Regions from separate parts of the Sphingomonas sp. NFX23 genome, predicted to be linked through region 1. Evidence: predicted binding sites of a transcription regulator. Region 1 holds the regulator's gene; each other region holds the start of a gene.
What was found. Region 1 encodes LexA, which represses DNA repair genes until DNA is damaged. Its sites were predicted from a motif close to GTTCCNCNCTTGTTCT; they were not measured.

Region 1 (4,587 bases):
ACAGCACCCACCGCCGCCCCGATCCTGTCTCTCGCCCGAGGCTGATTGCGTGTCATCATGCTGATCTGGTGTCTCTTTCCCCCAAACAAAGCCCCGCAAGCGATGAACCCGCGCTGGCCGAGCGTGCGAAGAGGTGATCGACGACTATCCCGAACTCCGCGTCGGGCCGCGGAGAAAACAGTGGAGCACTATCAACACCACCCCGGCGAAGGCCGGGGCCCAGTTGGGAAAGCCGCGGTAATTCAACGCGACCGCCCCGCCCAACCCTGTTTCCCCGCGAAGGCGGGGACCCAGACTGGACTCCCGCCCCTCGAGGCAGTGGCTGCGCCGATCGCCCCGCCGTCCTGCCGCAACCCCAACAACACCTGTCCTACGTTCCAAACCCATGGCAAAGCGCCAGATACGCCAAAACTCACCCCCTCCCGCCGGACCTTCTACCGGACGAGACCGTTCCAAACCTGAATCTCAGAACCGCACCCGCCAAATGTCTCCCAGCGTGTGAACTTCCTGCACTTCCAGCAGGAAAACCACGTAATATCAGAGCCAAAAGCATGACCCTAGTCCCCGTCGCCGAAGCCCAGTCCCGCCTCTTCGCCATGGCCCCCCGCGTCGGCCACGAGACCGTGACGCTACGCGAAGCCGCCGGCCGCTGGGCCGCCGAGGACATCCTCGCCCGCCGCACGCAACCGGCAGCAGACCTCTCGGCGATGGACGGCTACGCGATCCGCTACGCCGACCTCCCCGGCCCCTGGACCGTCATCGGCGAAAGCGCAGCCGGCCGCCCCTTCGCAGGCCATGTCGCCCCCGGCCAAGCCACCCGCATCTTCACCGGTGCCGCAATGCCCGACGGCGCCGACACCGTCATGGTCCAGGAAGAAGCCCAGCGTGATGGCGAAACCCTGATCCTGGCCGGCGAAGGCCCCCCGACGCTCGGCCGCAACACCCGCCGCAAGGGCCTCGATTTCTCCACCGGCACCCGCCTGATCGCCGCGGGCGATCGCCTCAGCCCCGCGCGCATCGCCGTCGCCGCAACCGGCGGCCACGGCAGCCTCACCGTCAACCGCCGCGTCCGCGTCGCCGTCGCCGCCACCGGCGACGAACTCGTCCCCCCCGGCTCGACCACCGACGGCGTCGCGCTTCCCGAATCGAACGGGATTATGCTCGCCGCGATGCTCGCCGACATGCCCGTCGACATCATCGACCTCGGCATACTCCCCGACAATCTCGAGATCCTCCGCGAAGCCTTCGCCAGCGTCGAGGCAGACCTGCTAGTCACTACCGGCGGCGCGTCGGTCGGCGACCACGACCTCGTCCGCCCGGCAATCGAAGCCGCCGGCGGCACCATCGACTTCTGGCGGATCGCCCTGCGCCCCGGCAAGCCGATGATGGCCGGCCGGATCGGCGAGATGATGGTACTCGGCCTCCCCGGCAATCCGGTCTCCGCGTTCGTCACCGCGACGTTGTTCGTCAAACCCGTCGTCGCGCACATGGCCGGCGCTAGAGACCCGCTCCCCCAGTCGACCCACGCGCTGCTCGGCGAAGACCTGCCCGCCAACAACGCCCGCACCGACTATCTCCGCGCCGAACTGCGCGACGGGAAAGCCTATGCCTCGACGATACAGGACAGTTCGATGCTGCTGACACTCGCCCGCTCGACCTGCCTCATCGTCCGCCCCGGCAACGCTCCCGTCGCGAGGACCGGCGAATCGGCCGAAATCCTCGTAATCGCGTGATACGGACGCTTGACGGCGTTAGTTATGTTCCATAGAAGTTCCCAGTCTGTTCCGGACGGAGAACCGCCATGCTCACGCGCAAGCAGCACGAACTCGTCTGCTTCATCAACGATCGCCTCAACGAAACCGGCGTCTCGCCGTCGTTCGAGGAGATGAAGGACGCGCTCGACCTCAAATCGAAGTCGGGCGTCCATCGTCTGATCAGCGCGCTCGAGGAGCGCAACTTCATCCGCCGCCTGCCGAACCGCGCGCGCGCGCTCGAAGTGTTGCGCATGCCCGAACGTGCGGAGAAAAAGGCGCCGTCAAAGGCATCGAACGTCAAGGCAGCTCCCGCCGCCGCGACCCCGCAACCGGCCAACGACGTCATCGAGATTCCCCTCCACGGCCGCATCGCTGCCGGCGTCCCGATCGAGGCGTTCGAAGGCAGCACCATGCTAGCCGTCCCCGCCGCGCTGCTCGGCACCGGCGAACACTACGCTCTCGAAGTCTCGGGCGACTCGATGGTCGAAGCGGGCATCCTCGACGGCGACTACGCCCTGATCCGCCGCACCGAAACGGCGAGAGACGGCGAGATCGTCGTTGCGCTGATCGAAGACAGCGAAGCCACCCTCAAATACTTCCGCCGCGAAGGCGCCATGGTCCGCTTAGACCCGGCAAACCGAGCCTACGACCCCCAACGCTACGCCCCCGCCCAGGTCCGCGTCCAAGGCAAACTCTCCGGCATCCTCCGCCGCTACGACTGAGTCGCGGAGACCGACCTGCGTTATCATCGCGCAGGCCGGTCTCTGTTTTAGCTGCTTAGGAAAAGTGCCCGCTCAAGCTGGTGAGCCAAGTCGCTCTCTCCCGCTAGCGACAGCGACCGGTCTGATCGGCAAATTAAGCGATGTACTCGGAGTTGTCCGAGACAGTTCTTCGATATGCCCAAGCAAAGACCGCCAAGCGTCCGGAAGACTCTGTCCCGCTTCGATGCATAAGCGCGACCTCGACTCGAACCCTAAATATCTGTGCCTCCGCGCCTTTGCGCGAACATATCGCCATCTGCCCCCCGCGCAGCCGAAGAATTGGTTCGCGCGGAGACGCGGAGGTGTTGCGTTCGGGGAGGGATGAAGCTGTTCCAATGCCTTCGGTAGTGAGACTGAACAATAGCCAGCCCGATTCATCCATCGTATCAAAATTCTCCGCGGCTCCGCGTCTCCGCGTGAACAAATTCTTCGCACTGCGATCGCAGGTGATGACGGATGATTTTGTTCACGCGAAGGCGCAAAGGCGCGAAGATGTGGTGCTTAGATTGGCGTCTATTTGTCTTCGCAGACCACGGAAAAACCGACGTCGGCTCATCGTTCATGAAGGTGTGAAGGTCTCCCGAATCGCATCACCTTCGCAACTGTGCGCCTTCACGTGAACATTTCTACTTTTGACGGCCTCGGCTGGCACGAAACGCCGGCGCAGTACCGTGAAACCGGTCATAGCGCGGCCTGAACGAATGCGCGGTGCGTTCGAGGAGAGGCGGATCGCGCCAAGGGTGACGATCACCTGCGTTCAGGATGGTCACGACTGTCCCGCTCCCCAAGGTCAGCGCGACGCCCCCCGTACGCCGGAGTACACGACGATCCAGTTTCAACCACCGCGGTACACACCGTCTCGGCAGACCGCGTTCGCTGACGACAATATCGGCGCCCTGACAGGCGGCGATGAACTCAGCAATCGGAACCATATAGGCGCTGCGCGTCGCAAGTATCCGCCACATCTGCCCACGCGCGGCGATATCGGTGACGCACAGATCGCGGCTGCACCGGGCATCGGGTTGGTCCGCGAGCAGGAGCGGCTCGCCGTCCACCCCGCCATTCTCGGCGAGCATGTCGCGCGTATAGTCGCCTGCCCGGTCACGCAGCATTGCCAGCCCCGCCGCGGTTCGTACCGCGACGTGGCGACCGTCTCCCGTCACCAGAACGTCAGGCGCTGGCGTGGTCAGCGCCCAGATCGCGCCGACCATGAGCGGCAGAATACCCAACCGACGCCACCAAGTCCGCCACAGCGCGATCCAAATCCCCCCGACAATCATGAGCACGAACGCCGCCGTCGGCATCGCGGGCAACGACCGCACCGAGCCGGGAGCGCTGGCCACGATATGCGCGAGCCACAGCAGCGCATCGAGCGAGCGCTGGACCAGCCACCAGATCGGCGCGCCGAAGCCGCCCGCATCGAGCAGCAGCGCCAGCGCCTCCAGCGGCATCACGACGAACGTGGTCAACGGGATCGCGACGATGTTGGCGAACGCGCCGTACAGCCCCGCCTTGTGGAAATGATAGACCGCGATCGGCATCAGTGCGAATTCGACCAGCAGCCCCGTGAGCAGCAGCGATGCGACACCCCGCGCCAGCTTGCGTCCCCGCCCTTCGTCATGCGGGCCGAAGAACGCGCGGATCACCGGATGTTCGTGCAGCGCCATGATCGCGGTGATCGCCGCGAACGAGAGTTGGAAGCTCGGCCCCGCCGCCGATTCGGGCAGGACCAGCATGACACACGCCGCCCCCGCCGCGACCAGCCTCAAGGTCATCGCCTCGCGTCCCATCGCCAGCGCGGCCAGCACGAGCAAGGCGGCCACGCAGGATCGGATCGTGGGGACCTGGCTGCCGGTCAGCAACGTATAGCCGATCGCCGCCGCCGCACCCGCCAGCGCGGCGATCAACGGCAGGCGCCCATGCAGCGCCAGCCACGGACTGAGCGCCAGCAGCCGCAACACGATCAGCATCGTCGCCGCCACGGCTGCGGTGATATGCAACCCGCTGACCGACAACAGATGCGCGAGCCCCGCCCGGCGCATCGCCTCCGAATCGTCCTCGCTGATCGCACC
Region 2 (4,587 bases), on a different contig from region 1:
ATGGGAAGGGATGCAGACCGTCCGCTTTGGGGAGCGAACGGCTGGTTAGCTGCCGTCCCTCCGTGTAGGGTCAGGCAATGTTTGACCGATATCCGCACATCGGCAGTACTGCGTTTGACCGTGCAGGTGACGGATTCGTCTATTATTCGAACGCGTGGTCAAAAGGCGTTTTCGTCTCCGCGACCGCCCGAAACGCCTATCTTTTCGGACCTAGATCGGAATGGTTCGACGCACTTTTAGATCGTGAAGCAACGGTCGCTCGCCGACCGTATTGGCGCAGCCTTCGACGAATGCTGACGGCAATCCTTTTCCGTTACGATCCCGCTGAGGTGGATGCCTAACTCTGTTGTTGGGAAACCTCGTCGGTAGGCAGAACGTCCGAAAGTGGGCGGAAGCGGTCGTTCCCCGGCGGTTCCGGGACCTTTACTATGACCATAGAGCAAAATTCGTAAGCCGTTCACTTGCGCCCAAAAAGCTTCTCGATATCCGAATGCGCGAGCTTTACCCAAATGCAAGCATGTGGCGCACACGCAAAACCGCGTTTTTCGCGCTAGCCCCGCCCGCGCCAGCGTCCGATCAGGATGCCTACGAATAGTCCTAGCGCGATCACCGCTGCCGAGTAGCACCAGATGAAAGCGTAGCTAGAAGGCGACACACTTAGCGCCGCGCCTTGGGCGAGCGCGGTTCGCTGCATGCCGTTGGCCACGAACATGACCGCGACGACCGCCGCCAACGCAACGCAAAGTGCTTTCAGCCAAGTAAGGCGAGGTCGTCTGTAGCCGACGAATGCGAAGACTAACGCTAGCGGGATCATTGTTGCTTCGTGTCCATCATGGGAGGCTATGACGAACCGAACAGCTTAGAAAGCCCCCTACCCGCGCAATCGCTGCTGCAACCGTTTCCAGTGGCGTTCGTCCCGCCCGTAGTTCGGAAAGCTAGGCGGATTTGGAGTTGGCACGATCCGCGATGGCCTTGCACCGCACGCGCTGCACCGAAGATATCCCGGCAGGCATTCGAGCGCCGAGTTCAACCGCTTTACGAAACACCATCGCGCCAAGATATCGCGGTGAACGACGCCCTTGCGCCCGCACTGGCCACAGATGCAGCCGACATTCGCTTCATGCTTGGCGAAGCCCCCTAGCGTCCTGAAACGCGTGTTGCCCATGGGGTTACCAAGGCAACGCCATTTGCGCCGCCTCGACATTCACCGGAAACAATGCCGAATAGACATGCTGCGCGAGTTCGAGCCGTGCATCTGCCCGCAAGCCTTCTCGTGGCGCGGTAAGCCCTACCAGCGCCCACGCGGGAGCATCCTCGATAAGTTCGGCGATCCGTTCGGCTGTGATGATGCCGCCCACGGCTATTGGACCGTCTGGTAAGGATCATGCCCGCGCCGCCGTAGCTCTGCTTCAAGCGGCTTTAGCAGGATTTCGGGACCGTCTTCGACGGACTGCGATAGGATCACCTGTAGCTCGTAAACCGAGAAACGGGCGATGTTCTCAAGAATCGGGTGCTGTTCCATGCCCCGATCTTACAGGAACAGATAGGGAACACCAGCCCTCTAGGCGATTAGATGGCGCATCCATCAGATACCCGCCCGTCTCGAAATGATTTTTCGTTCCGGTTTTACCCCCTTGCGCTTTCCGTGTTCCGCGAAAGTTCACGCGTCGCGAATATTCCGCTCGACCAAGCCGCACCCGAACACGACGAAGCGAGCCACTGGCAAACCCGTCAGCTACTTGCTGTTTGGCACGCTTTGTCGCAAAGTCTCTGAGTTGCGTTCGGGGGTGGACCCAATCGCCGGTAGAAAAACCGGCGAATGTTACACAATAACACCTGATTTGGTGAAAGGCCGCGCTATGCGCTACGAACGCGATATCCTTTATACTGCCACTTTGCCTGCGCCAGCTACTTCGGCTGCTTGTTCGGCTATGACAGTCCGATTGGCTGTTATTACGGTTATGTTGACGGTGCGGTCAACATTATTGTTTTGGTCGTTAAAATGGTCGTTGTCCTGTTCGTTGGCTTTTTCGCTAACTTCGTCGTTTATGTTGGCATTGTCCTTTAGGTTGGCGTTCCTGCTATTCCGGCTCTTACCAGCGTTAATGCGTTCATTGCTCCGTTCGAGTTCGTTGCGATGAAACCAACGGTTCCTGAAAAAGTGAAGCGTCCGGTCGTTCCACGCGTTCGCAAACCCGATAAACCGATCCATCGCCTTATTGATCGCATCACGATCACGGTTGATGTGGCTAAGTGCATCTACGCTAGCGCGGCGTTCGTCGGCGCTACGAATGTGCCAAGCGTTGCAGGCGTCGTTATGCGCTCGTTAGGGATGCACTAATCGGGAGCGCCATCAGCTAGCGCGTCCGCGATCTGCGATAGGCAACCCTGCCGGTACGCGTCGGGTTCGCTTGGGCAGGAACGCCCGTTCGTCAATCCGCGATCAAGAGCAAGCCGCCTGCCCGCCCGATACGGTCCACAATCAGCCCCGCTACAAACGAACTCCCGGTAATCATCCAGACCGTGCCGAACCAAAAAGGCGCGTTGCCCAGACCGATGGTTCAGCCATAGGCCGAGCGATCCCAAGACGATGACGATTAGAACGATTGCCTCTTTCGATTGGCGAGACTTCCGCCCCACCCCTTCAATCGTCAATGCCACGTTCCTGCATCGCCACCGCCAAGGCGTCCTGCCAAGGATCGCCCGCTTCCGCATCGCTCGCCTCATACGCGGCTAGCACTTCGACATCGGACATCCGCGCGATACGGTCTTGAAGCTCTAGCGCGGTCGCTTCGTGTTCGTGGTCCTGCATCACTCTTCCTCGATACACACTAGGCGTAGGTGGCGTGGCGGTGGTCGTCCTTCGAGCATCCACGCATTTTCAGGATCACTCAACACATTGGATATGGCTTCGAACCACATCGAGCTTTCAAAATGCGCCTTCCGCTTCTTCGGGTCTGCGCACTGTTCGGAAAGGTGTTCGTGTTGCAGCGCTGCGCGGTACAGGCTTGGAAACTTGGGTTCAGTCATGGCCACCCCCGGATTCGGTAGCGGGATTATTCCGCAAGCCCGAAGGTGGATCAAGCCCGTTACGGCGTTCCGTTGCCCGTCGCTGTAATGCGTGCTGCGGCGATTGTGGCCTTCTCTGCGGCTTCCGATGCCTCTTGCTTGGCTCGCATCTCCCGAACGCGCTTAGCGGCTTCCTGTGCCTTCTGCGGGTTCTCTTCGATCAAAACCAAGAGCATCGTAAGGCACTGATCTAGATTGTTCATGCGATGGCGCATGGTTGAGATGTCGCTAGCGTGCGTAACGCGTTCGAACTCGATACGCGCTTCATACATGCCGCGCTGATCTTCTAGCCGCTGCTCTAGCCGAGTAACACGCGCGCTATGGTCGGCATCTTGTTTAGCGAGTTCGCCCATAAGATCGGCTCGAAGGCTGTTATCGCCATCGAGTTTAAGCTTCGTCATCGGAACGCGGGTCTTCCACATGACACCTATCAGCGCCAAGAAACCGGACGAAAAAACGAAGCTCATAAGGATTGATCCCCATGTTAAGCCAGTCTGCGCTACTTCGATTGGTGTAACGCCGCTCATTTTGCAGCACCTTCATAGCGCCAAAGCGTGCGGAAGAACGACACCGCTAGAAGTGTCGAGAACGCGTACAGCCCCGCGAATAGTTCGACGGATTCGGGAAGATACCAGCGAAGGCTAAACGCGGCGAATAGGAAGCCGGTAGCCGAGATTAAAGCGCCAAGCTGATCGAAGTACCGGTAGTTTCCCTTAAAGATACGGACGAACGACGTTAGGCGCGATATGCCTACGCCAAGCCAAACTACCATGCTGATAGCTCGAAGGATGTCGATTAGCGTCATGACGGATCAACCGGAACCGGCTGCGCTGGCGTGTTATCGATAGTTACCGTGCGAGTAGACGGAAGCTTGATAACGCCGATTAGTCCGACGATGATGCCACCGAAACCCAAGGCTTCGGTGTAGCGAGATATAAAGGCTGGGCCCGCTACTATCGTAGCGAGATAGCAGATAGCCGCCAGCGTTGCATAAAACGCATATAGTTGCGACTTTTCCATTACGCTTCCGACGTGTTGCTTTCGGAAGGTTCAACCGGCAACGGCTGAACATCTTCGGTAGTCGGTTCTGCCGCAACGGACACGCCGAGCATTCCCGCCAGATAGTCAAGAATCCGAACAACCGCCATCAGGTGCGAACCTACCGATTCGTCACTGGCGTATTCGTCCTGAACTTCACGCAAGGCCCCTAGAGTTGTCTTGTAGGCGTCACTCGAAGCGATAGCCTTTATGTTCGCTAGATGTGCTTCCTGCGCTAGGCGAGCGGCTTCGAACTGTTCTGCACGGTAAGCCATTACGGCTTTTTCCATGCCTTCGATTTGTGCGGGTGTGTAGGTCTTTTGAGTCATACGGTATTTATCATTGGGGGCGCGTTACCACGCCCCCATACCGGTTCATCATTCTACCGTGTTGATACTGACACCCTGTCTTACAGTCCCGCCACCGGGCGTAATGCCCGAAGATCGTGCAAGCGTGGCGGTGTATTCGCGGTTGTTCGTG
Region 3 (4,587 bases), on a different contig from region 1:
GACGACGCGTGCGGGTTTGGTGGAGAAGGTGCTGCCGGTGCCTGATGCGCGCTGCCAGCCGGGACCGCGACCGGTGCCGCGCGCGACGTCCGCGAACGGATCGGCGCGGTCGGACCAATTGGCCTGCCAGAGGCTCGCGCCGCCGGACATCGTGGTTTCCGTGTCGATGTGTTCGGCGGGGAGTTCGGCGACGAAACGCGAGGGGATCGACGAGTTCCACTGGCCGTAGATGCGGCGATTGGCAGCGTGGATGATCACCGCAAGTCGGCGTGCACGCGTGATCGCGACATAGGCGAGACGACGTTCCTCCTCGAGGCTCTTCACGCCGCCTTCGTCCAAAGAGCGCTGCGACGGGAACAGGCCTTCCTCCCAGCCGACCAGGAAGACCGTGTCGTATTCGAGGCCCTTGGCGGCGTGAATCGTCATGATCGTGACCTGCGGGTCCTGCGCGCCGCCCTCGTTGTCCATCACGAGGCTGACATGCTCTAGGAAAGCGCCGAGCGAGTCGTACTCCTCCATCGCGCGGACGAGCTCGCTGAGGTTCTCCAGGCGGCCGGTCGCCTCGACCGACTTCTCGGCCTGGTACATCGCGGTGTAGCCGCTCTCGTCGAGCAACTGGCGGGCGAGTTCGGCGTGCGGCAGGCTGGTCGCCATGTCGCGCCAGCGGGCGATGTCGCCGACCAGTCGGCCGAGCGACTTCTTCGCCGCGCCGGTCAATTCGTCGGTGTCGAGGATGCGCGCGGCGGCGGTCGTGAGCGGCGTGCCGGTGGCGCGGGCGAGCTGATGGATGCGCGCGACCGCCTTGTCGCCGAGGCCGCGCTTGGGAACGTTGACGATGCGTTCGAAGGCGAGGTCGTCCGCGGGCTGGTTGACCACGCGGAGGTACGCCAGTGCATCGCGAATTTCGGCGCGTTCGTAGAAGCGGAAGCCGCCGACGATCTTGTACGGCATGCCGATCGCGATGAAGCGGTCCTCGAACTCGCGCGTCTGGTGCTGCGCGCGGACCAGAATCGCGACCTCGTCCAAGGACTTGCCGGAGCGGCGGACGATGTCGATCTCCTCGCCGACCCGCCGCGCTTCCTCGGGGCCGTCCCAGACGCCAATGACCTTGACCTTCTCGCCGACGTCGCGCTCGGTCCAGAGCTGCTTGCCGAGCCGTCCGCCATTGTTGGCGATCACGCCCGACGCGGCGCCGAGGATGTGCGGCGTGCTGCGGTAATTCTGTTCGAGGCGGATCACCTTCGCGCCCGGGAAGTCGCGTTCGAACTTCAGGATGTTCTCGACCTGCGCACCGCGCCACGAGTAGATCGACTGGTCGTCGTCGCCGACGCAGGCGATGTTCTTGCGTTCTTGCGCGAGCAACCGCAGCCAGAGATACTGCGACGAGTTGGTGTCCTGATACTCGTCAACCATGATGTATTTGAAGCGCTGCTGATACTGCGCGAGCACGTCGCGGTGCGTCTTCAGGATCACCAGCATGTGGAGCAGCAGGTCGCCAAAATCGCACGCGTTGAGCGCGATCAGCCGCGCCTGGTATTGCTGGTACAGTTCGCCGCCGCGACCGTTGGCATAGCGTTCGCTCTCGCCCGCATCGATGTCCGCGGGGACGAGGCCCTTGTTCTTCCACTGGTCGATCAGCCCGGCGAGGCTGCGCGTCGGAAAGCGCTTCTCGTCGATGTCGGCGGCGAGGATCAGTTGCTTTAACAACCGCAGCTGGTCGTCGGTATCGAGGATCGTGAAGTTCGATTGGAGCCCGACCAGTTCCGCATGGCGGCGCAGCATCTTGGCCGCGATCGCGTGGAAGGTACCGAGCCACGGCATCCCTTCGACCGCATCGCCGACCAGGCGACCGACGCGCTCGCGCATCTCGCGCGCGGCCTTGTTGGTGAAGGTGACGCTGAGGATCTCCGACGGCCACGCCTTCTTGGTGAAGATCAAGTGCGCGAGCCGTGCGGTCAGCGCCGCGGTCTTGCCCGTGCCGGCGCCGGCGATGATCAGGACGGGCCCGTCGGTGGTCAGCACCGCCTCGCGCTGCGGCGGGTTGAGACCGCGCAGATAGGGAGGCTCTGCTTGCGGCGCGGACGTTTGGGCGATCTGGTTCACCGGTGAACAGGTAGGGAACGGGGGGCGATGGGGCAAGCGGGTATGACTTGCGCGGTTCGACGATACGTGGAACAAGTTGAGAACATAGAGGGAGGCGGGCATGCTGGCGGGACGATGTCATTGCGGATCGATCAGCTATGTCGCGGAGGGCGAGCCCGAGCATCACGCGCTGTGCCATTGCGGCGATTGCCGGCGAAGCGCGGGAGCGCCGATGGTAGGCTGGATCGCATTCAGATCCGAACAGGTGACCATCTCGGGCGATCCGGTGACGTATGAATCGTCGGCAAGCGGTCGGCGTCAATTCTGCGGACGGTGCGGGACGGGACTATTCTATACCAATGCGGCGTATCTGCCGGGGATCATTGACGTGCAATCCTGTACGCTGGACGATCCCGAGGCGGTCGCGCCGGGTGCGCATATCCAGGTGGCCGACCGATTGGCGTGGATGGCGGATGTGGCCGCTCTGCCTGCGTTCGAGCGATATCCGGGGATGTGACCTAACGCCTCATCTAGAGTTTCGGCGCGTCGTCGGACCGTCGCCAAACCGTCGCGCGAGCGTAACGAATCACGGGTAGGGGATGCGCAGCGACGTGGTTCGTCGTCGGAGATGCCGCACCCAGAAAGGTGTCCCGACGCGCTGGCGCCGTCGCCCGCAGGCATAGCCTTGCGGACCGCAGGACCATTTGAGGAACATCATCATGAAGCTTTTCATCAGCGTCGCTTCGGCGGCGATCGTCGGCGCTTGCCTGTTTTCCACGGGTGCTTCCGCGAGTTCCGGGCGCGACCCGGTATCGGTGCGCGTGTCGCGCGCCGGGCTCGACCTGACCAGCGATGTCGGGCGCACCGCGTTCCAGCGCCGGCTGCGTTCGGCAATCGTCGGCGCCTGCCAATCGCACGGTGTTGGCCTCGCGGCGCTCGCCGACGCGCAGCAATGCCGCAAGGAGATGACCGCGGATGCGGACGTGAAGATGGTCACTTTGTTCGGCCGCAATGGCATGCAGCTCGCGAGCATCGGTGAAGCTCGGTGAATTAACTTACTCACGTCCGACGAAGTCGGTTCCGAACATCCTCCCCCGCAAGGGGGAGGTGGCGCGAAGCGACGGAGGGGGAGGACACGGAACGCACGTTGTCCTCTGCCTCCCCCTCCGTCTGGCGAGGGCCAGCCACCTCCCCCTGGCGGGGGAGGATTGTAGAGAGCGACGTCCCAAATAGGGTCGAACGATCGCTTGATTTACATCTGTCATAAGATTGTCATCGTAAGGGCCGACTGCACATTCCTATGGCAACCTCCACATTTGCACCCGATGCGGTGACGGCTGATTCGAGCGCTACCGCTGCGCCGCATACCGGTCCCAAGCTCGATCATGCGCTGCATCCGTCCGGGCGCTGGATATTCCTCGCCGTGCTGATCGGCGGGCTTGCCTATGCCGGGTTCAGCATCGCCTTCGATACCGCGCAGGTCGGCGAGAGCCTGGCGGGCGGGGCGTTCGCGTTTCTCGCGCTCGCGCTGCTGATCGCGCTCGGGTTCGAGTTCGTGAACGGGTTCCACGACACCGCCAACGCGGTCGCCACCGTCATCTACACGCATTCGATGCCCGCGCCGCTCGCGGTCGTGTGGTCGGGGTTCTTCAACTTCCTCGGCGTGATGCTGTCGTCGGGCGCGGTGGCGTATTCGATCGTCACGTTGTTGCCGGTCGACCTGATCCTGAACGTCGGCAGCGTCGGCGGGTTCGCGATGATCTTCGCGCTGCTGCTCGCGGCGATCCTGTGGAACCTCGCGACCTGGGCGGTCGGGCTGCCCAATTCGTCGAGCCATGCGCTGATCGGCTCGATCCTCGGCGTCGGCCTTGCCAACCAGATCATCAATGGCGGCGGCGCGGACGGCACGTCGGGCGTCGACATGGTGCAGGTCTGGAAGGTGCTCTCCGCACTCGCGTTCAGCCCGATCGTCGGGTTCGTCGGCGCGCTGTTGCTGCTGCTCGTGATGAAGCGGTTCCTGCGCGACAAGAAGCTGTACGAGGCGCCCGAGGGCCAGACGCCGCCACCGCGCGGCATCCGCGCGCTGCTGATCGGCACCTGCACAGCGGTCAGCTTCGCGCATGGCAGCAATGACGGGCAGAAGGGGATGGGGCTGATCATGCTCATCCTGATCGGCTGCGCACCGACCGCATATGCACTGAACCGGACGATGCCCGAGAGCGCGATGCCCGCATTCGTGCAGTCGGCGCAGGCTGCATCGGCCGCCTACCGCGCGCATGCCGACGGCGCGCCCGCCGACGTTGCGACTTCGCGTGCGCAGGTCACCAAGGCGCTGAAGAGTAAGCATGTCGCCGACCCGGTCATCTATGGCGCGCTGGCGACGCTGTCGGACGACGTGTCGAGCCGGATCGAAAGCTATGGGTCGCTGGGCAAGGTGCCGGCTGCCGCGACGCCGAACCTGCGCAACGACATGTACCTCGTGCTCGATACGACCAAGCTGATCGC

Region 2: the regulator LexA is predicted to act here: its motif matches at 1,537-1,552, upstream of J4O76_RS22470 (DUF6771 family protein).
Region 3: the regulator LexA is predicted to act here: its motif matches at 2,172-2,187, upstream of J4O76_RS04630 (ATP-dependent helicase).

The regions. Positions count from the first base shown of each region.
Region 1 covers NZ_JAGEKH010000004.1:110,276-114,862, reverse strand. Annotated here, with positions in the region: gene J4O76_RS11540 (energy transducer TonB) at 1-59, opposite strand, end outside; gene glp (gephyrin-like molybdotransferase Glp) at 552-1,733, shown strand; gene lexA (transcriptional repressor LexA) at 1,802-2,476, shown strand; gene J4O76_RS11525 (ComEC/Rec2 family competence protein) at 3,142-4,587, opposite strand, start outside.
Region 2 covers NZ_JAGEKH010000010.1:136,038-140,624, forward strand. Annotated here, with positions in the region: gene J4O76_RS22470 (DUF6771 family protein) at 1,170-1,358, opposite strand; gene J4O76_RS22475 (hypothetical protein) at 1,883-2,212, opposite strand; gene J4O76_RS22480 (hypothetical protein) at 2,645-2,812, opposite strand; gene J4O76_RS22485 (hypothetical protein) at 2,812-3,030, opposite strand; gene J4O76_RS22490 (hypothetical protein) at 3,090-3,536, opposite strand; gene J4O76_RS22495 (hypothetical protein) at 3,593-3,874, opposite strand; gene J4O76_RS22500 (hypothetical protein) at 4,089-4,436, opposite strand; gene J4O76_RS22505 (hypothetical protein) at 4,485-4,587, opposite strand, start outside.
Region 3 covers NZ_JAGEKH010000002.1:167,216-171,802, reverse strand. Annotated here, with positions in the region: gene J4O76_RS04630 (ATP-dependent helicase) at 1-2,094, opposite strand, end outside; gene J4O76_RS04625 (GFA family protein) at 2,204-2,599, shown strand; gene J4O76_RS04620 (UrcA family protein) at 2,802-3,131, shown strand; gene J4O76_RS04615 (inorganic phosphate transporter) at 3,383-4,587, shown strand, end outside.